One region of the Niabella sp. CPT15-335-S11 genome, then DNA from elsewhere that is predicted to be linked to it. Evidence: riboswitches for the same ligand, from Rfam matches in the RefSeq annotation. Region 1 holds a riboswitch; the other holds the start of a gene.

The links. Region 1 has a riboswitch for cobalamin ahead of AC3WS5_RS10415 (TonB-dependent receptor plug domain-containing protein). Riboswitches for the same ligand answer to the same signal wherever they lie in the genome.
Region 2: it holds a riboswitch for cobalamin, as region 1 does, so the genes downstream of both, AC3WS5_RS02115 (ribonucleoside-diphosphate reductase small subunit) here and AC3WS5_RS10415 (TonB-dependent receptor plug domain-containing protein) in region 1, are expected to answer to the same signal.

Annotation. Positions count from the first base shown of each region.
Region 1 covers NZ_JBYTEI010000002.1:964,904-973,011, reverse strand. The annotation lists gene AC3WS5_RS10420 (MarC family protein) at 1-508, opposite strand, end outside; gene AC3WS5_RS10415 (TonB-dependent receptor plug domain-containing protein) at 658-2,529, opposite strand; cobalamin riboswitch at 2,651-2,859, opposite strand; gene yihA (ribosome biogenesis GTP-binding protein YihA/YsxC) at 3,009-3,665, opposite strand; gene ubiE (bifunctional demethylmenaquinone methyltransferase/2-methoxy-6-polyprenyl-1,4-benzoquinol methylase UbiE) at 3,780-4,526, shown strand; gene AC3WS5_RS10400 (ABC transporter substrate-binding protein) at 4,836-5,576, shown strand; gene AC3WS5_RS10395 (valine--tRNA ligase) at 5,650-8,108, shown strand, end outside.
Region 2 covers NZ_JBYTEI010000001.1:512,603-520,710, forward strand. The annotation lists gene mqnC (cyclic dehypoxanthinyl futalosine synthase) at 1-1,033, opposite strand, end outside; gene AC3WS5_RS02110 (aspartyl protease family protein) at 1,276-2,433, shown strand; cobalamin riboswitch at 2,654-2,850, shown strand; gene AC3WS5_RS02115 (ribonucleoside-diphosphate reductase small subunit) at 2,961-3,932, shown strand; gene AC3WS5_RS02120 (ribonucleoside-diphosphate reductase subunit alpha) at 3,965-6,355, shown strand; gene AC3WS5_RS02125 (cysteine-rich CWC family protein) at 6,444-6,806, shown strand; gene AC3WS5_RS02130 (M16 family metallopeptidase) at 7,036-8,108, shown strand, end outside.

The DNA of each region.
Region 1 (8,108 bases):
TTACAGCGATTAATCCGCTTTTACCTAAGAGCCTGGATATAGGACCGAGGGATTTCAGGACAATAAAAATGATGATCAGGTTCAGAAAGATGGCTAATAATATCGTTGTTTCATCGTAGTTTGCTTTTAACGACATGATGGTGGTCAACGTGCCCGAGCCCGCGATCAGCGGAAAGGCAAGCGGGACAATGGTTGTAGCTTTTTCGTCTCCTTCAGGCTTGAAAAACTCAATCCCCAGCACCATCTCAAGTCCAAGGATAAAGATTACGATCGAGCCTCCCACCGCAAAAGACTTAACGTCCAGCCCCAGCACATGCAGGATTGAATCGCCGAGGTACAGGAATAGGATCATCAGCAACCCGGAAATGGCCGTTACCCTGAGTTCTCTTATCTTGCCGCCCATCTTATTCTTGACGGACAGCAGGATGGGAATTGAGCCGATTATATCAATAATCGCGAACAACGTAAACGTAATAGTCAGTAAAGCATTCAGGTTGATCGGTTTCATGTCCTTCCCTTTTGGTTGCAAATGTATATTATTTGAAAACAAGACCGGGAAACCACCCCGTTTACCCTTCTGAGGTGATTGCCCGGTCGTGTTGTATCCAGTCGAGTTATTGGTCAGCATCACGCTGCCCAAAACGCCGCTGCCGGAGGTCAGAAGTTAAACCGGATCCCTCCCGTCCAGGTGCGGGCCAGGGTCGCGTATCCCGTGATCTCCGAATAGTTGGCATTGAACAGGTTATTGACCTGTCCGAACAACTTCAGATTATTCTTCAGGATCCCGTATTCAGCGTACAGGTCCACCAGGGTATAGGGGTCCAATGTCCGATTTTCAGCTTTGTAGGTCACCGCGTTAAACGCGATATCTTTTCTCTCGCCAAAATACCTGGCGTGCGCCGACAGGAAAAGTTGTTTGGTAGCCTGATAGCCCAAGGTCGCGCCGGCACTGTGTTTTGGTCTCCTGAACAGGTTATTGAAAGTGGTATCTGCGTTTCCGCTCTTTGTTGTAACCTCGCCGGTTACGAAGGAATAAAACAGTTTCAGGTTCAGCAGTTCTGTAAGGGCGATTCCGGTCTCGATATCAACCCCGTGATCTTTTTGATGATTGAGGTTGATATAACGGTACTTCTGGTCTGTGGTAATGACATCATCAATCCTGCGGTCAAAATAAACGACACGGCCCTGGAGCTTATCATTCAGGAGCTTCGCTGAAATTCCGGCTTCCAGGTTCCGGGATTTTTCGGGTTTCAAATCGGGGTTGGCACCAAATTGTCCATAAAGCTCGGACAAAGCGGGTGCCCGGAACGAGGTTCCATAGTTTACAAAAAGCTTCACTTTCTCATTGATGAGGTAGGAAGGGTTCAGGCTGAAAGTCGCGTTGTTCCCGTACTTGGAATGAAAGTTGAGCCTTCCGCCTGCTTCCAGGTTGAAACCGGTGCGGTTCTTCAGGAAGAGCAACAAGTAAGGGCTGGCAACCGTGGCCAGGGTATCCTTGACATCCGGTCTGGGATGCTTCATGACCAGCTTATCATACCTGAATCCGGCCAGCGCCTGGAAATATGGATTGAAGGAATAAGTGGAAATTAGCTCGGCCGTTTTTTTGTGACCGGCATAGTCAGAAGCGCCCCAGGAAAATTTGTAATGGCGTTCCACATCATCATAGGCATAGATTCCGGTAATGGAACCTCCTTTGAAATAATATACAGCCTGGCTTCCTGTGTTGATCAGCCGGGCATCATAGGGATTAGCGGCCGGCTGGAACGCGCCATCGGGAATGGAGCCCATGTACCTTGAATACCTGAAGTAGGGTTTTAGGTAGAAGTTTTCAGTCAGCTTGGCGTTGAAATCTGCGCTGAACGCGTTTTGATTATACCCGTTCCTGATAGCGGTATCGATTTGGTTAACCGCTTCGGAGATGCCCCGGGTCTCCTGGTGAACATAACCGATATTGTAGGATGATCCTTTGTAGTGCCCGCCCAGCGCGGCATTTGCACGGAATGTTTGGTGGGTGCCATAAGAAATGCCGCCCGATACACCAACGGGTTTGGCTCCCCCTTTTTTGGTGATGATATTGATGACCCCGGCTACGGCTTCGGATCCGTAGAGCGTACTTTCAGCGCCTTTCAGAATTTCGATTCTTTCGATCTGGTCAACGGGCAACATTCTCAGATCAAAAGCTCCCCCTACTCCGGTCGGATCGGTTACCGGCACGCCGTTCAGCAGGATCAGGGTGTACCCGTAGTTTGCGCCCTGCATATAAATAGCCTTATCTTTTCCAGGGTTACTGTTGGCGCCGCTCACGATAATGCCGGCCTGTTCTGAGAGCAATTGTGAGAGATCTTTCCCGCCTGCCCGGCTGATCTCTTCAGCGGTAATAATGTTGACTACTTTGCCAGTCTCAGAAGTCTTTTTCGGGAATTTCGTTGCTGTAACCGTTACTTCTTCAAGGTTAAGCAGGCTGTCGGTTTGTGCTTGTAGTGTGCCGTAAATGAGTACAGCAGCCACTACTAAAATTTTCTTTTTCATGTAAAAAGTTTTTAGTGACTGCTTCCGGTGAAATGAACATTAGAAGTAACTTAAAAGCTGCAGACTATGAAAGCTGGTTTTAAGGAAACCGCTAATACCCCACTTTTCTCCCGAAAGCTGAATATTGAATCATGATCTGGCAGGTCTTCTGGCTTGGCCCGTTTTATTTCCTTCCCTCCATATGTGATGAAAGTGGGTCTTAATAAAACTTTTCTGCGTCTCATTTAACAATGAGATCAAGTGGGCATTACAGCTACGGGGATAGCGCCGGACTCTCACCGGACTTCCCTTTTCATGGCGTTACCGCCAACCAAATCGCTGCAAATATAGGGAGTCTGGAATTAATTGCAGGGGAGTTTAGCACATATGCTTCTTATATGTAATTAATGAGCCTAAGGTCTAAAATCTAGCGTCTAACGTCCCCGCCCGTCCGCCGCGGCCGACGATTCGGGTGGATAACGTCTAGTATCTAACCGCCATTACAGCGTTTTTCCTGGAAAAGTTTTCCTGAACAAATTGTTCAGTTTGTTAATATGATCAAGAATTTCTTCCCGTCCGGTTCTATCGATGGCGGATGAGATAAAGTAAGGAGGAAGCTCTTCCCAGCCTGATCGCAGGGCTTCCAAAAATTGCTCCACATTCCGAACGGTTGCCCCAGGTTTGTTTTTGTCGGCTTTGGTAAACACAATAGTAAAAGGGACGCCCCAGGCGCCGAGCTGGTTGATGAACTCAATATCAATTTTCTGGGGTTCATGGCGACTGTCAATTAAGATAAAAAGGCTGCAGAGATTGGGTCTTTTCAGAATATAATGCTCTATCATCACCGACCAGCTTTTCCGTTCTTTTTGGGCAACTTTTGCATACCCGTAACCCGGCAGGTCGGCGATATACCATGAAGTCCTGTTTTTGCTATCGCGGTTGCTGACAGACGAAACGATTTCAAAATGGTTGATCAGTTTGGTCTTACCCGGTGTGGATGAGGTTTTGGCCAGTGCTTTTTTATGACAAAGCATATTGATCAGGGAAGATTTGCCCACATTGCTACGGCCGATGAATGCATATTCCGGCCGGTCCGGCGCGGGACACTGACTGAAATTGGCGCTGCTTTTCAGGTATGATGCGGACAAAATTTCCATAACAGCAAAAGTAGGGCGGGCATATCATAAATCCTAAAAGGTGAATCCGGTTCAACTTGGTGCAGGTAACAGGCTTTGCAGTAAAAAAGCCGATTTTGGGCTAACTTTGCCGCCATGGCTCAATTACCTCATGATGATATAATTCCCTTCCGGGAGTCGGACAAGACCAAAAAAGAACAGGTAGCAGAAATGTTTGACCGGATTGCCGGGAAATACGATTTCATGAACCGGTTGCTGTCGGCACGGATCGACATCGGATGGCGGAAGAAAGGTCTGAATACGCTAAAGGCGTCAAACCCGAAGCAGATCATTGATATCGCCACGGGTACGGCTGATCTGGCGATCATGGCCTGCAGGACGCTGGATCCCGAGCGGATCACCGGGGTGGATATATCAGCCGGGATGCTGGAAGAGGGCCGGAAAAAAATTGAGAAAGAAGGTCTCGCCCGAAAGATCGACTTAGTGAAGGGGGATTCCGAAGACCTGCCTTTTGCCGCGGATAGTTTTGATGCCGCCATGGCCGCTTTTGGCGTTCGTAATTTTGAAAACCTTGAGAAAGGTCTGGCTGAGATCTGCCGGGTGTTGCGGCCAGGGGGCAAGCTGATGATCCTGGAGTTCTCGCAGCCGCACACATTTGGATTTGCGGGGCTGTACCGGTTTTATATGGACGTGGTGGCACCTCAGTTCGCACGGATCTTCGCCAGGAATAAAGCGGCTTATCAATACCTGAATAAATCAGCCCGGGCATTTCCAGAACGGGAGGAATTTCTGGAACTATTGAAAAAAGCCGGCTTCAGCAGTACACAGTACCGGTCACTCACCATGGGGATCTGCTGTATTTACACTGGGGAGAAGAAGTGAGTCAATTACGAATTACGAATGATCAATTACGAATGACGTTGTTCAATGGCGAATTATGAATGATCATTGACGAATGAAGTAGGTCAATTACGATTGACGAATGAATCGGGAGAGTAACGAGTCTTGTATCAAAATAGGGCCTTATGACGTATAATTTAAGGCCAATATATATTTAAAATATGATATATATAGTCCCCGCCCGAACGTACCGTTCGCTACGCCCGCCCGACCGGGGCGATCGATTCGGGCGGGGGCGGGTAATATATAACGTCTAAATACTATCGTCTAATATCTCCTTTACCAATTATCATGACCCGCATCGTCTCCCTAGTCCCTTCCATCACCGAATTGCTCTACAGTCTGGGGTTGGAAGAAGAGGTCGTGGGCATTACCAAGTTTTGCGTCCACCCACAAGCGTGGTTTCGCACAAAGACGAGGATAGGAGGCACCAAGAATATCCAGACTGAAAAAATCAGCGCACTGTCTCCCGATCTGATCATCGCCAACAAAGAAGAGAACATCAGGGAACAAGTGGAACCGCTGCAACGAGATTACAACGTGATGCTGACCGACGTGAACGATTTCAGCCAGGCTTTGGACATGATCACGCAGGTTGGACGGGCCACCGGAAAAGACAGGGAAAGCGAAGCGCTGGCTGGAGAAATAAAAAAAGCATTTTCACCATTGCGGGATGGCACTGGCAAAACAGCGGCCTACCTGATCTGGAAAGAACCCTGGATGACCGTCGGCGGCGATACCTTCATCCACGCCATGATGCAATATGCCGGTTTTGAAAATATCTTTGCCGACCGCCTAAGGTATCCCGAAACCAACCTCGAAGAAATAGAAAAACTCAAGCCCGAATGGGTATTGCTTTCCAGCGAACCATTCCCGTTTAAGGAATCACATGCACGCCAACTTCAAAACGTTTTCAGTCACTCAAAAATCCTGCTGGTCGATGGCGAAATGTTTGGATGGTACGGAAGTCGCATGCTGCACGCTGCAACTTATTTTAGGGAATTGCGAAATCAACTTACCGACCCAGGCTAGTAAAAAACAATGCTCGCTTCAAACGCAATCGTTTTCCCGCCAACTGCGAAATTTCGGTTAATTTCGCACCCTTATGGAGCTTACAAAGAACTTTGAACCGGCCGCTATTGAGGCTAAATGGACCGCATATTGGAAGGAAAAACAATATTTTAAAAGTCTGCCGGATGAGCGGCAACCCTTCACGATCGTGATACCACCACCAAACGTGACCGGTGTCCTGCACATGGGCCATACCCTCAACGAGACCGTCCAGGATATCCTGATACGCCGGGCCCGTATGAGCGGATATAACGCCTGCTGGGTGCCGGGTAGCGACCATGCCTCCATCGCCACCGAAGCCAAAGTGGTGCAGATGCTGAAAGAAGAAAAAGGCATCGAAAAAAGCAGTCTGACCAGAGAAGAATTCCTCTGTTACGCATTCGAATGGAAGGAGAAATATGGTGGCATCATCTACAACCAGATCGACCGGCTGGGATGCAGTGTTGACTGGGATCGCGTGAATTTTACGATGGATGACCACTACTACAAAGCCGTCATCAGCGTATTTATCGACCTCTATAAAAAAGGCCTGATCTACCGGGGCGCCCGCATGATCAATTGGGATCCCGTAGCCAAAACTGCCCTGAGCGATGAAGAGGTGGAATACCGCGAAGTACAAAGCAAACTCTATTATGTGCGCTATAAGCTGGACGGACAGGACGGCTATATCACGGTGGCTACCACACGCCCGGAGACTATTCTGGGTGATACGGCCATCTGCGCCAATCCGGATGATGAACGATATCAACACCTGAAAGGCGCGTATGCTTTTGTACCGCTGATCAACAGGCGCGTCCCAATTATTTTTGATGAATATGTGGACAAAGATTTTGGTACCGGTGCGCTGAAAATCACACCGGCCCATGATATCAACGACTATAATATCGGGCTCAAACATCACCTGGAAGTCATCGACACGTTAAATGAGGATGGCACACTCAGTGAAGCCGCGCAATTATATATTGGTGAGGATCGCTTTGTGGTCCGGGAAAAAATTGTCAAAGACCTGGAAGCCGCCGGGAACCTTGTGAAGACCGAAGATATCATCAATAAAAATGGATTTTCTCAAAGAAGCCATGCCGTAGTGGAACCCAGGATCTCGACCCAATGGTTTCTGAAAATGAAAGAAATCTCCGCACCTGCACTGAGTGCCGTAGTGGACGGAGATATTAAAATACATCCCGGGGAACGTTTTCTCGCGACTTACAAGCACTGGCTGGAGAATGTGAAAGACTGGTGCATCAGCCGACAACTGTGGTGGGGACAACAGATTCCAGCCTGGTACGCACCCGATGGCGGTTTCGTAGTGGCTGCGACGGAAGCAGAGGCCCTGGATGAATTCGCGCAGAAGGGGCAATCGTTTGAAAAGGGCAGCCTCAGGCAGGATGAAGATGTGCTGGATACCTGGTTCTCCTCCTGGCTCTGGCCCAGTGAAGTGTTCCGGGGTATTACCAACCCTGGCAATGAGGATATCAATTATTATTATCCCACCTCTGTACTGGTTACCGGCCAGGATATCATTTTCTTTTGGGTGGCGCGGATGGTAATCGCCGGCCTCTTGTTCGAAAAAGAAATCCCGTTTAGAGACGTTTATTTTACAGGGATGGTGAGGGATAAACTGGGCAGGAAGATGTCCAAGTCCCTGGGTAATTCGCCCGACCTGCTTGAACTGATCGATACCTATGGCGCAGACGCGGTGAGGTTTGGTATTATGATCTCCTCGCCGGCGGGGAACGACCTGCTCTTTGATGAAAGCTCACTGGAGCAGGGACGCAATTTTAATAATAAGATATGGAACGCGCTGAAGCTGGTGAAAATGTGGCAATCGCGGGTAAGTACCAGTCCGGCCGGCAGCCCCGATCAGCTATTTCCGGTTACCTGGTTCGGGAACCGACTGGGCAAGGTCAAGAAGGAAGTAGCCACGCTCATGGACCAGTTCCGGCTGAATGAAGCATTAAAGACGATCTACTCCCTGATCTGGGATGATTTTTGTTCCTGGTACCTGGAATGGGTGAAGCCTGCTCACGATCAATCGATCGATAGTGCGGTTTACAATAAAACGGTCGGATTTTTTGAAGATTTGATGCAATTGTTACACCCGTTCACGCCGTTTATCACTGAAGAAATTTATGCGCTCCTGGGCTACAGACAAGACGCCCTTTGCGTGAGACAATTTGCCGAACCCGGCGATCACGACGAGAAAGTGCTGGCCCTTGGAGAGCTTCTGAAAGATACGATCACGGCAGTCCGTGATGCAAAGGTGAAAAATCACATCAAACCCAGGGAACCGGTTAGTCTGTTTATTCAGACCCATGATACCACTGGTTATGATCAGATCTCATCCGTATTGCAAAAGCAAGTTAATCTGGATGCAGTTGAGTTTACAGAAAATCCGGTTGCGGACTGTGTAAACGTGCTGGTGGGAAAAGACAAACTGTTTCTGCGACCGCAGACAGGCATTGATAAATCTATCCAAAGAAAAGAACTCGAAAA
Region 2 (8,108 bases), on a different contig from region 1:
GTATCGCCTCCTGGATAGAACGATAAGTAAAGCGGTGCGGAGCCCCGGCAGCGCTAACTACGTTTTCCTCGATCATGATGCTTCCAAAATCATTGGCACCGCTGTGCAGACAAAGTTGTGCCGTTGGCTTGCCAACAGTGAGCCATGACGCCTGTATGTTTTTAATATTTGGCAGCATGATCCGGCTAAGCGCGATCATCCGGATATAATCAGCAGGTGTCGTTAAATTATGTACTCCCCTGATTCTCGCAAGCAGCGTATCCACATCCTGGAAAGTCCAGGGGATAAACGCCAGAAATCCTTTTGCACCTTCGGGTTTCCTGCTTTGAACTTCCCGGATCCTTGCCAGGTGTTCGAATCTTTCCTCAATAGTTTCCACATGCCCGAACATCATCGTTGCTGATGTTGTAATCCCGAGCTCATGAGCCTCGTGCATAATGTCGAGCCATTCCTGGGCCCCGCATTTCCCCTTGCTGATTAGCCTCCGTACCCTATCGATCAAAATTTCGGCGCCCGCGCCCGGCAGTGAATCCATACCTGCAGCTTTCAATGCCTGCAGCACTTCCCGGTGGGTGCTTTTTTCCAGTTTTGTGATATGGGCTACTTCAGGTGGCCCCAGGGCATGCAGCCGGATATCCGGAAACTCCGCCTTGATCTGGCGGAACGTATCAACGTAAAACTGGAGACCCAGCTCAGGATGGTGCCCTCCCTGTAATAATAGCTGATCGCCTCCATATCTGATAGTCTCCTCAATTTTTCTCCGATAGGTGGGCATATCTGTAATATATGCTTCGGAGTGACCGGGTATCCTGTAGAAATTGCAGAATTTACAGTTGGCTATACAAACATTGGTGGTATTTACATTCCGGTCGATCTGCCAGGTGACTTTCCCATGAGGTACCTGTATTTTCCGAAGTTCATCTGCAACCATCATCAACTCCCCTAACGGAGCGTGATGGTAGAGGTAAACCCCCTCTTCTATACTAAGGAACTCAAAACCCGACGCCTTTTTATAAAGTTCAGATAAGTTCATATTCGTTTTGCTGAAGAGACAAAGGTAAGTAAAAGAATTCCCTCGCCGGGAAAAGGCGGTTTTAGAATTTACCAGGAAAACTTTGTAACTTGTGTATGATCCGGATGAACCAGTCTCTGACAGGCGCTGGTTGCCCGGAATGGGTTGCTTTTGAGGATGAGGCGAGAGTTACCACCGGGTATTTTGCAATTTGAGTAGATAATATGCACCTTAGGCTAACTATATTGGTACTCATACAATTAATGTTGATAAAGCCGCTTGCGGGCCAGGAAGAATTTATTGAACCCCCAAGCCGGTTTATCACCAGCGCTGGCTTTACCCAATTGACCGGGGGAGTGATTTTGCTGCGGGCTATTTTCGATAATTATCCCGACTCTCTCAACTTCATCCTAGACACGGGCAGCGGTGGCATTTCCCTCGATTCTTCCACCGCGGCTGAACTGGGCCTGCATGTTCCTGCACCAGAAAGGATCATCAGGGGTATCGGAGGGATCAGGAAAGTTGGATTCCTGAAAAATCACAAACTAACCATCGGTTCTCTCGTGGCAGACAGCCTGAACTTCCATGTCATTGACTATGACATGCTTTCTTCACTATATGGTGATAAAATAGATGGGATCATTGGTTACTCCCTGTTTAGCCGTTACATAATCAGGATAAATTACGACACCAATGAGCTCTCATTTTGGACAAACGGCAGTTTGAAATATCCAAAAGGCGGCCATCTGATACTTCCCCGCATCGGCATGCTTCCCGTTCATAACGCCGAGATCTCTGATTCGCGACCGGTGAACTTCAATTATCTCTTTGATATTGGCGCCGGGCTTACGGTTTTATTCTCAGATGATTTTGTGGAAGACAGCGCATTCATAAAAACCAAGCGGAAAAAATATCTCAAACAGGGGGAGGGACTGGGCGGAAGAGTAGATATGTTAACGACGGTTTGTAAGGAGTTAAAGATCGGACCTTACAAATTCAGAAATGTTCCGATCAATATATTCAGGGACGACTTCAACATAACCTCCTACCCGTTGATGGGCGGGTTGATCGGGAATGATATTTTCAGAAGGTTTAACTGCATCATCAATTATAACAAAAGGCAAATCCACCTCATCCCCAACACGCACTTCAGGGAACCCTTTGATTATGCGTACTCGGGCATTGAGCTGTACCTGATCGATGGAAAGATTAAGATCGGATCCATCCCCAAGGGATCCCCCGCGGAAAAAGCAGGATTTATGGAAGGTGATGAAGTGCTCGCCGTGAACAATCGTTTCGGATTAAATTTAAAGGACCTTAAACAGGAATTACAATCCGCCACCGGAAGAGTCAGAGTAATTATCAGGCGCAACGACCAACTGCAGATGAAATCGATGAAAGTGATTAATATTCTCAGATAGCGATGGAGAAGGGGTTACGCGCTAGCTACGACAGGCCTGCCCGCCGAAGGAGGGTAAACCTTCCGGCAGCCAGGGATACTGGATATTAGATATATATTCAATTACAAGTTAAGAATTACGAGAGCGGTATTTTCCTCCTCTTAGCCTAAGCCAATATTGACTTTCCTGTGTTTTCAACACAACGTGGATAACAATCTGACCTCATTCTAAACAGGCTTACTATTTTGCAATACAATTTGGTTGATAATCCATCACAGAATGGATGTCATTAAAAGGGAATCCCGTGAAAGTCGGGAACTATCCCCGTAGCTGTAAGCTCCTAAAAAGTTGTTTAATCTTCATGCCACTGTTTTCATTAATGGGAAGGCCCTAAACAACGGAGTAAGTCAGAAGACCTGCCAAAGAAATCTTTAGTAACTACGCTTTCGGAGGAAAAGCAGGTACTGATAGTTTCGGCATATTGCACGGCTTATTCTTTCAGCACTGTACCTTTTTGTCCGCAGGTAAAATTTTAAAATTATTTTACTATGCAATATGACAATGAAATTTTATTAAAAGAAAACAAAGACAGGTTTGTTATCCTGCCTATCAATTATCCTAAAGTTTGGGAACACTACAAACGCCATGAAGCCAGTTTTTGGACGGCAGAAGAAATTGATCTTAGCAGCGACCTGAAAGATTGGGCGTCTCTAAATGACGGTGAACGTCATTTTATTTCTCATGTACTTGCATTTTTCGCCGCTAGTGATGGAATAGTCAATGAAAATCTCGCTGTAAATTTCATGAGCGAAGTGCAATTACCTGAAGCAAGATGTTTCTATGGTTTTCAAATCATGATGGAAAACATTCACAGCGAGACCTATGCCTTGCTGATCGATACCTATGTGAAAGATGCTGCCGAAAAACACAAGTTCTTTCATGCCATTGATACAGTTCCCGCCGTAAAGAAAAAAGCCGAGTGGGCTTTGCGTTGGATTGAGAACGGAAATTTTGCTCAAAGACTTATTGCATTTGCGGCTGTTGAGGGTATATTCTTCAGCGGTAGTTTCTGTTCCATTTTTTGGCTAAAAAAAAGAGGCTTAATGCCCGGACTTACTTTTAGCAATGAACTGATAAGCCGTGATGAAGGTTTGCATTGTGAGTTTGCCTGTTTGTTGTATAGCATGTTGAACAATAAACTTTCGGAAGAAGAAGTAAAAGCTATTATCGGCGATGCTGTTGTCATAGAAAAAGAATTTATTACCGAAGCACTGCCTGTTGATTTAATTGGTATGAATGCGAAGCTGATGCAGCAATACATTGAATTTGTCGCAGACAGATGGCTAACCGAGTTAGGCTGCTCAAAAATGTTCAACAGCACAAATCCCTTTGATTTTATGGAGATGATTTCGTTACAAGGAAAAACTAACTTCTTTGAAAAAAGAGTCGGTGATTATCAAAAGGCAGGTGTAATGGCAAACAAAGGCGCGCAGGTATTTTCAACTGACGATGATTTTTAAAATCCAATTACTAACCATAAAATTCTTCAATCATGTACGTAATAAAAAGAAGCGGAAAACAAGAGTCCATAAAGTTTGATAAAGTAACGGCGAGAATTGAGAAACTAAGCTATGGCTTAAGCCCTTTAGTAAATGTTATTGATGTGGCAAAGAAGACCATAGAGGGTATTTATGCAGGTGTCCCAACAACAGAGTTAGACAACCTTGCAGCCGAAACCGCGGCTTCTTTAACTACGATTCACCCCGACTATGCAATTTTGGCTTCACGCGTAGCAGTAAGTAATCTACATAAAAACACGGTGAAAAGCTTTTCAGAAACCATGCGTAAGCTGCACGAGTACACCGATAAAAAAATAGGAAGAAAAATGCCTTTGGTCGCAGATGATGTAATGCAGATAATACAAAAGCATGCAGATATTCTGGACAGCACGATCATCTATGACAGGGATTACGGCTTTGATTATTTTGGGTTTAAGACTTTAGAAAAATCTTACCTGCTGAAGATTAATGAAAAGATAGCAGAACGTCCGCAACACATGTATATGAGAGTGGCAGTAGGCATTCACAAAAATGATATTGACGAAGTCATAAAAACGTATCATTTGTTAAGTGAAAAGTGGATGACACATGCCACACCCACACTGTTCAACGCAGGTACACCTAAGCCGCAAATGAGTAGCTGTTTTCTCTTAACGATGAAAGACGACAGTATTGACGGCATTTATGATACACTGAAGCAAACCGCAAGAATTTCTCAAAGCGCCGGTGGTATTGGTTTGGCTATTCATAATATTCGCGCAACTGGAAGTTATATCGGCGGCACAAATGGCACGAGCAACGGCATTATTCCTATGCTTCGTGTGTTCAACGATACCGCGAGGTATGTTGACCAGGGCGGTGGTAAACGTAAAGGCGCTTTTGCTATTTATTTAGAGACTTGGCATGCCGACGTGTTTGAGTTTTTGGATTTAAGAAAAAATCACGGTAAAGAAGAATTACGTGCAAGAGACTTGTTTTATGCTTTGTGGATTAGCGATTTGTTTATGAAACGCGTTGAAGCAAATGGTAATTGGAGCTTGTTTTGCCCCAATGAAGCGCCGGGATTAAGTGACTGTTGGGGTTCAGCATTTGAAAAACTATATGAACAATACGAGGCAGAAGGCAGGGCAATAAAAACAGTTAAAGCACAGGAGCTATGGTTTGCAATCTTGGAGTCACAAATTGAAACGGGTACGCCCTATATGTTATATAAAGATGCTGCCAACAGAAAAAGCAATCAACAGAATTTGGGAACAATCAAAAGCAGCAACCTCTGTACGGAAATACTAGAATATACAAGTCCTGATGAAGTAGCTGTTTGCAACCTTGCCTCCATTGCGTTACCAAGATTTGTAAAAGACGGAAAATTTGACCATGAGAAATTGTTCGAAGTAGCTTATCAGGCCACTAAAAATCTCAACAAAATAATTGACAATAATTATTATCCCGTTGACGAAGCAAGATACTCCAATTTAAAACACCGCCCTATTGGTCTGGGGGTACAAGGACTTGCTGATGTGTTTATTTTATTGCGCTTACCCTTTGAAAGCGATTTGGCGAAAATGCTGAACAAAAACATTTTTGAAACCATCTACTTTGCCGCCATGACCGCCAGTAAAGATCTGGCAAAAAAACAGGGTGCTTATGAAACCTTTGCAGACTCACCTGTTTCAAAGGGCATATTTCAGTTTGATATGTGGAATGTAACCCCAAGCGAGCGTTGGGATTGGGCAACGCTGAAAGAAGAAGTAAAAAAATACGGCGTAAGAAATTCGTTGCTGGTTGCACCCATGCCTACGGCTTCCACTTCGCAAATCTTTGGTAACAACGAATGTTTTGAACCCTACACTTCCAACATTTACACAAGAAGGGTTTTAAGCGGTGAGTTCATCGTGGTAAATAAACATTTGCTGAAAACCCTCGTTGAGCTGGGATTATGGAACAATAATATGAAAAACAAAATCATTGCAGCCAATGGCTCTGTTCAAAACATTGATGAAATCCCTGCCGATATAAAAGAGTTGTACAAAACCGTATGGGAAATAAAGCAACGCAACATTATAGATATGGCGGCCGACAGAGGCGCATATATTTGTCAATCGCAATCACTGAATTTGTTTGTTGATAATCCCACAACATCCAAACTTACATCTATGCACTTTTACGCGTGGAAAAAAGGGTTGAAAACAGGTATGTATTATTTGCGTACACAAGCGGCGTCGCAGGCAGTACAGTTTACCGTACAAAAGCAAGCCGTCAATACAGTTGAACCGGTAATTCCAACACTCAACAACAAACAACAGTCGCCCACAGATGTAGAGCCGACGCAAACCAACGGCACTACTTGCAGTATGCAGGATGGATGCATTAGTTGTGGTTCGTAACGATAACCTCACAGAAACCGGGTATATTCAAATGAAAGCGGCTGGTGCAGACTCACGACGGCCGCTGCGTGAAGCCGCCTAAATGGAAATGAGTAAACATGAAACCAAATATTGCCCACGTTGCGGAACATTGTTTGAATGTAAAGTGGGTGATGTAGTCAATTGTCAATGTAACGTAAATATTTCAGATGAAACGAAGAACTTTTTACAAAGCACATCCTATAGCGATTGCTTGTGTTGCAAATGCATGAGGGAAATTAACCTTATGGTACAATTTAAGCTGCAACATAATTTTCCCAAACAAAGAGAATTAATGATAGAAGGGCTGCATTATTACTTTGACAACGGATATTTTGTTTTTACAGAGTTATATCATTTGCAAAGGGGATATTGTTGTAAAGATAATTGCAGGCATTGTGCCTATGGAAATAAAAACAAGGATAGTAATTAATAGAAAAAAATTTCAGAACGAATGGGAAAATCAACGACAAACATTTTTAAGGCGGTATTCCCCGACAGTACCTCAAACAAAAGCCATGGCATAAAAACAGCAAAGTGTAGATTCTGATTCATGTTGGCTCTCCCCCTTGACGATACATTCGTAATTCGTCATTGATCATTCGTCATTGAATGACGTAATTCATCCCAACCCTTAGCGCTTCTAATCGTATCTTCGCGCCATGATTCAGTTTGATAAATTTGCGCTGGACAACGGACTCAGGGTTATCGTACACCGCGATCCATCCACCCCCATGGCTGTAGTTAATATTATGTACAATGTCGGAGCAAGGGATGAGAACCCGGAACAAACCGGCTTCGCCCATCTCTTTGAGCACCTGATGTTTGGCGGCTCGGTAAACATCCCCGAATATGATGAGCCCCTTCAACGAGCGGGTGGCGAGAACAACGCCTACACCACAAACGACCTCACGAACTATTATGTTCAGATCCCCGCGCAAAACCTGGAAACTGCATTCTGGCTGGAGAGCGACCGGATGCTATCACTGGCCTTCGACGAAAAAAGCCTTGAAGTACAACGAAAGGTAGTCAGCGAGGAGTTTAAAGAGCATTACATCGATAAGCCCTACGGTGATGTCTGGTTCAAACTGAGAGAGCTTAGCTACACGACCCACCCTTATCGCTGGATGACGATTGGCCGGGAGCTTTCCCATATCGAAGGTGCCCGCCTGCAGGACGTAAGAGATTTCTTTTTCAGATTTTATCGCCCCAACAATGCCATCATGGTCGTGGCCGGCAATGTTGAAACCGCACAGGTTAGGGACCTGGCAAATAAATGGTTTGGCGATATCCCCGCGGGCAAACCATATCAGCGCGACCTCCCGGCAGAACCACCCCAAACTGAACCCCGCAGCCTCACTGTAACGGCCGATGTTCCCCTGGACGCATTATACAAATGCTGGCACATGGGCAGCCGCACAAGCAGCGAATACTACGCATGCGATCTGCTGACGGATATCCTGGGCGGCGGAGAATCCTCACGATTATACCAAAAGCTGGTCAAAGAATTACAGCTGTTCGTCTACGTTCAGTGCTATCACCTTGGAACCATTGACCCCGGCCTAATCTGTATTGAAGGAAAACTGGTCAAAGGAGTTAACATGCAGGAAGCCGAAAAGGAGATTGAAACTATACTCCGCTACCTCCGGGAAGAACCCATCCTGGACAGCGAATTGCAAAAGGTTAAAAACAAAACCGAAAGCATCATAACCTTTGAAGATATGAGCGTGCTGAA